2 regions of the Buttiauxella cochleicola genome follow, and region 2 is predicted to be linked to the other one. Evidence: predicted binding sites of a transcription regulator. Region 2 holds the regulator's gene; the other holds the start of a gene.
What was found. Region 2 encodes LexA, which represses DNA repair genes until DNA is damaged. Its sites were predicted from a motif close to TNCTGTATGTACATACAGNA; they were not measured.

Region 1 (3,170 bases), on a different contig from region 2:
TTCGGCACATGAATATCGAAGCCTTCAAGAATCAGCGTAAAACCGACCAGCAACAAGAATGACAGCGCCAGCATTTTCACCGAAGGGTGGCGTTCTACAAAATCACCAATCGATTTTGCAGCAAACATCATCACCATTACGGCAATCACCACAGCAGCCATCATAATAAACAGATGATCGGACAGGCCAACGGCTGTAATGACGGAATCCAGACTGAAGATAATATCCAGCAGCATTATCTGCACAATTGCGCCAAAGAAGGAGTGAACGTTGGTTTTTATTCCTTCCTCTTCACCTTCAATGGACTCGTGAATCTCTTTGCTCGCTTTCCAGATTAAGAACACGCCACCTAATGTCAAAATGAGGTCTCGTGCCGAGAACGCATGGCCCATCACGGAAAACAGAGGGTGAATTAAGTGCGTCATCCAGGCGATAGACGCCAGTAACACCAAACGCATAATCATCGCAGCCCCCAGTCCCAGGCGGCGCGCTTTGGCTTGCTGCGCTTTAGGCAGCTTCGCCACAACAAGTGAGAGGAAGATGATATTGTCGATACCCAGAACGATTTCCAGAATCGTCAGTGTCCCTAGCGCCATCCACGCGTTAGGATCGGTAACCCATGCAAACAACATTTAAAGCCCTGCCAGAAATTATAAAACGCCAATTATAAACGCGAGCTGAACGCAGGACACAAATTAATTGGTGCTACAACGAGAAATGATTAGCCAGTAAAGCGGCGGTAAAGTTCTTTTTCAGATAAAAACCGCGCGGGAGCGTAAGAATTGGCGCGCCATCAGCACCGAATGCATTGGTTAGCGCTTTGCTATTGGCGGCTTTGGGGCGTAACTGCAACACTTCTCCGTGTCGTGCGGTGATGCGCTCAACCTGGCCGAGCACAATCAAATCCATTAACTCTTCCCAATCCTGACGCAACTGCTGCTCTTCTTCCTCGGAAGGAGCCCACAGCAAAGGCGTGCCGATATGACGCTCAGCAAGAGGAATTTGCCGCTCTCCTTCAACCGGAACCCACAGAACCCGTTTTAATTTGTGGCGCACATGGCTGGTTTCCCACGTCACCCCTGTGTTACCGGTGAGCGGGGCCACGCAAACAAAAGTAGTTTCCAACGGGCGGCCAAATCTATCCACAGGAATAGTTTTCAGCTCAATTCCTAATGCTGCGAAATCTTGTTCAGGTTTGCTACCAGCACTGGCACCCAGCCATAGTTCAAGCAAAACACCGATCCAGCCTTTGTCGCGCTTGAGATCCTTTGGGATCGGCAATCTGGCTAAAGCTGCCAGTTCACCTAGCGTATAGCCAGCCAGCTTCTGAGCTTGAGTCAGTAATATCTGTTCGTTTTCTGGAGGGTTAAGTAAGGGACTGAGTGTTTGCATGTTATCTTGTTACTGGCTGTTCAAAAAGTAAGCGTAATTATCCCGCGATATAAAGATAGTTTAGCGTGCCGGGGATAAGAATGACAATGCACTGATTTTTAATAACTTTTAAGATTAAAACTTATCGTTTTTTAATTTGGAAAAAACCTTTTCCCATTCTGGTCACCGGGAGTGAACAGGATCTTACACCGGGTTATCCACAGAAAAATGGGATAAGTGATAAAAAAGCTCACTACTGGTTCGATTTACAGCCTTGACTGGGGGTTAAACCCATTTTTTCACCAGATTGTGACTAACTTGTTGGCACAATCTGTGGATAAAAACGTCATTGGTCGATCTTTCATCAGTGTGAGATCTTCATGTGTGATGATCGTCACACTACTGAGCTGTAAGTTATTCATTATATCTTTATTGTATTGAATATATTGATTATTTTATTTCATATTTTTAATGGGTTTCAGGAGTTATCCTAAGTTGTCCCGAGTGTATAAGGTAGTTCTTCACAGTTATATCCACAGAAAAAGTGAATAAACTGCGAGGCCCATCCACGTTAATGTTTATAACTCGGTCATATTTTGTGAGTTATTCAAATGTTATTCCTTCTGAGAACCGTTACACAGTGGTTTACCGTCTAGCGCTTGTATGAAACAATCGCCCTAATCTAAGTTTGTTTTGAGGTAGTCCGGTGATCGATGATGATGGCTACCGCCCGAATGTTGGTATCGTAATCTGTAATCGGCAGGGTCAGGTAATGTGGGCCAGGCGTTTTGGTCAACATTCCTGGCAGTTTCCGCAAGGTGGCATCAATCCTGGCGAATCCCCGGAACAGGCAATGTACCGGGAGCTTTTCGAGGAAGTGGGTTTACAGCGAAAAGATGTCCGAATACTCGCCTCGACCCGAAACTGGTTACGTTACAAGTTACCTAAACGTTTGGTGCGTTGGGACACAAAGCCGGTTTGTATCGGCCAGAAACAAAAATGGTTTCTCTTGCAGTTGATCAGTAGCGATAACGATATCAATATGCAAACCAGTAGTACCCCAGAGTTTGATGGCTGGCGTTGGGTTAGTTATTGGTATCCGGTTCGTCAGGTCGTCTCCTTTAAACGCGATGTGTATCGTCGGGTGATGAAAGAGTTTGCAAGCGTCGTAATGCCGCTACAGGAAGTTGCGCCACCACGTAATAACGCGCCTGCATGGCGACGTAAAAGAGGTTAAGTCACGCGAAAAATGCTTACCCGTCTGCGAGAAATAGTCGAGAAGGTTGCCAGTGCCCCGCGCCTCAATGAGGCGCTGGATATTTTGGTTACAGACATCTGCCTTGCGATGGATACCGAGGTATGCTCGGTTTATCTCGCAGATCATGACAGGCGCTGCTTTTATCTCATGGCAACACGTGGCCTTAAAAAGCCACGTGGTCGCACCATTACACTCGCATTTGATGAAGGCATTGTCGGACTGGTTGGGCGTCTTGCAGAGCCGATAAACCTTGCTGATGCGCAGAAGCACCCAAGTTTTAAATATGTACCTGCAGTAAAAGAAGAACGTTTTCGCGCCTTCCTGGGTGTCCCTATCATCCAGCGTCGCCAGTTGCTGGGTGTGTTGGTAGTACAACAACGTGAGCACCGGCAATATGATGAAAGCGAGGAGTCTTTCCTCGTTACGCTCGCCACACAAATGGCGGCAATCCTCTCTCAATCACAGCTGGCTGCCTTATTTGGTCAATATCGCCAAACGCGTATTCGTGCGTTACCTGCATCTCCGGGTGTAGCAATTGCCG
Region 2 (3,170 bases):
CCCTTGTCGCGCCAATAAACATCCCATCCAGCAAGTAGCACCAGACACCGACTACGGGTAATACAATCTGCCAGTGGAGATAGCGATCGGCCTGTAGCTGTAATTGGGGAATGGACGTCAGAAGAGAAACAATTTGCTCGCCAAATAGGGCATACACCACGGCAAACATGAGCGCGACTAAACCCGCCTGGCGACAGGCAGCACCCCAAACCTCGAGTAGTTGGCCGCGATTCTTTGCGCCATAAGCTTGCCCGGAATGGGCTTCAACGGCATAGGCAAAACCATCAAGCGCATAAGCGGTAAACGTCAGAAGCGTCATTAATACCGCATTGACGGCGACAATTTCGCTACCTAAGCGCGCACCAAAGATGGTCACTGATGCAAAGCACACTTGCAGTAATAACGAGCGCAACATGATGTCCCGATTGAGCGCCAGTAAGCGCCGAACATTGCCACGCCAGGACTGCTTAATCATCTCAAAGCTGATACCACGCATGCCCATAACCTTCTTCACCATCAGCAATCCGATGAAAAATGTCGCGTATTCAGCAGTGACAGTCGCAAGTGCCGCCCCTTGAACATCAAGGTGCAACCCCATAACCAGCCACACATCCAGTACGATATTCAGAACATTGCCGACTACCAGCAAGATAACCGGAGCTCGTGCGTATTGAACCCCTAACAACCATCCTAGTAGAACCAGGTTGGCAAGCGAGGCTGGCGCACTTAGCCAGCGGATTTCAAGAAAGCGTTGTGCTTGTACGAGCACATCCTGATTGCCACCAACAATTTGTAAAGCGAGTGAAATGAGGGGATCGCGCAGTAAGACAATTGCCACCCCTGCCCCAAGTGCCAGCAATAGTGGTTGCACCAGTGCACGAGCTAACGCTGAGGGATTATTGGCGCCAAAAGCCTGAGCAGTTAAGCCTGTGGTACTCATTCGTAAAAACAGCAGCAACATAAACAGGAAGCTGGTTGCTGTCGCACCAATGGCAACACCGCCCAAGTAAACAGGACTATCCAGATGACCAATCACAGCCGTATCGACAAGGCCAAGCAGCGGAACAGTAATGTTGGAGAAAATCATGGGTAAAGCGAGGCGCCAGAGCGCACGATCCGCTGTGGAGAATAATTGCATGACCTCTCCTGAAGGAGATCAAAGAGAATTAAGGCAGTGATGCGCATTCTAAATGCGCATCACCTAAAGAGATTTTACAGCCAGTCGCCGTTGCGAATAACCCCAACAGCCAGCCCTTCAATTGAGAAGTTATGCTCGCGCAGGTCTACCACGATCGGTTCAAACTCACTGTTTTCTGGCAGCAGATGAACTGTATTGCCCTGTTGTTTTAAGCGCTTAACGGTAACTTCATCATCGATACGCGCGACAACAACCTGGCCATTACGCACATCCTGAGTTTTATGAACCGCAAGCAGGTCGCCATCCATAATGCCGATGTCTTTCATTGACATACCGCTGACGCGCAGCAAGAAGTCGGCATTTGGTTTGAACAGTGAAGGATCAACCTGGTAATGGCCTTCGATATGTTGCTGTGCCAGGAGTGGCTCACCTGCAGCAACACGCCCAACCAGTGGAATACCAGTCACTTCTTCCACCAACAGGCGGATACCACGGGATGCACCAGAAACAATTTCAAGCACACCTTTACGGGCAAGTGCTTTTAAATGCTCTTCAGCGGCGTTCGGAGAACGGAACCCCAGACGTTGAGCAATCTCGGCACGAGTCGGTGGCATGCCGGTCTGGCTGATATGATCCCGAATAAGATCAAACACCTCTTGCTGCCTGGTAGTTAACGCTTTCATTCCGCCCCCTGGGTGTTTATACAGTTATGCTGTGAGTATATACAGTCAAAGGTCAATTTGGAACCACAAATTAAGCAAAAAACCAGGCACTTAACTATTCTGGAAAGATCACCGCAAATGCGACCAAAGCAGCGTGACCCAGGTAATTACTGCGAGGATAATTGAAATTAATACAGCGGCCGAGCCCATATCTTTGGCGCGTCCTGAAAGCTCGTGATAATCAGTGCCAACACGGTCGACAAGTGCCTCAATAGCGCTATTGAGGATCTCGACAATCATGACCAGCACGACTGAGCCGATAAGTAGAATGCGGGTAATGGGATCGACATCTAACCAACATGCGATGGCAATGGCGATAACAGCAGAAACGCCTTCCTGGCGGAAAGCTGCTTCGTTGATCCAGGCTGCTTTGAGCCCTTTCCATGAGTAGCCTGCGGCTTTGATGATACGGGTAAGTCCAGTGGTACTGCTCGCCATTTTAGGAAACCTTTTCAAATTATTTGCATCAATGCTTGTCAAAATTATAACGCCACAGAAATCTGGGTGAGATTCTGATATTCTTGCGGCGAATTTGCATCATTAACCTGAGGCTTTACATCGTTTATGTCAGGCTGGCCAAGAATCTACTACAAATTACTTAATTTACCATTAGGCGTTCTGGTAAAGAGCAAGTCCATTCCGGCAGATCCACAGGCCGAACTGGGCTTAGATCCCACACGCCCAATAATGTACGTTCTGCCTTATAACTCAAAGGCGGACTTATTAACCCTGCGCGCGCAATGCCTCGCGCACAACTTGCCCGACCCTCTCGAGCCGTTAGAGATCGACGGTGCGGTATTGCCGCGCTATGTCTTTATCCATGGCGGCCCGCGTGTGTTCACTTATTACACGCCAAAAGAAGAGTCGATCAAGCTGTTCCATGATTATCTCGACTTGCACCGCAGCAATCCAAATCTGGATGTGCAGATGGTGCCGGTATCGGTGATGTTTGGCCGCTCTCCGGGTCGCGAAAAAGGCGAAGTTAACCCGCCACTGAAGATGCTTAACGGCATTCAGAAATTCTTCGCAGTCTCCTGGCTTGGGCGCGACAGCTTTGTGCGGTTCTCTGCACCTGTTTCGCTGCGCCAGATGGCAACCGATCACGGTACAGACAAAAAAATCGCCCAAAAACTGGCACGCGTGGCGCGTATGCACTTTGCTCGCCAGCGCTTAGCGACTGTTGGCCCGCGTCTGCCGGTACGTCAGGATCTGTTCAATAAGCTTTTGGCTTCAAAAGCTATTGCCCGTGCAGTAGAAGATGAAGCGCGCAGCAAGAAAATCTCCCATGAAAAAGCGCAGCAAAATGCTGT

Region 1: the regulator LexA is predicted to act here: its motif matches at 1,403-1,422, upstream of mutH (DNA mismatch repair endonuclease MutH).

What each region holds. Positions count from the first base shown of each region.
Region 1 is NZ_JAJSOU010000012.1:100,151-103,320, reverse strand. Features, by position in the region: gene LVQ79_RS16610 (TerC family protein) at 1-632, opposite strand, end outside; gene mutH (DNA mismatch repair endonuclease MutH) at 706-1,392, opposite strand; gene rppH (RNA pyrophosphohydrolase) at 2,078-2,608, shown strand; gene ptsP (phosphoenolpyruvate--protein phosphotransferase) at 2,621-3,170, shown strand, end outside.
Region 2 is NZ_JAJSOU010000009.1:39,012-42,181, reverse strand. Features, by position in the region: gene dinF (MATE family efflux transporter DinF) at 1-1,138, opposite strand, end outside; gene lexA (transcriptional repressor LexA) at 1,213-1,821, opposite strand; gene LVQ79_RS13460 (diacylglycerol kinase) at 1,930-2,298, opposite strand; gene plsB (glycerol-3-phosphate 1-O-acyltransferase PlsB) at 2,425-3,170, shown strand, end outside.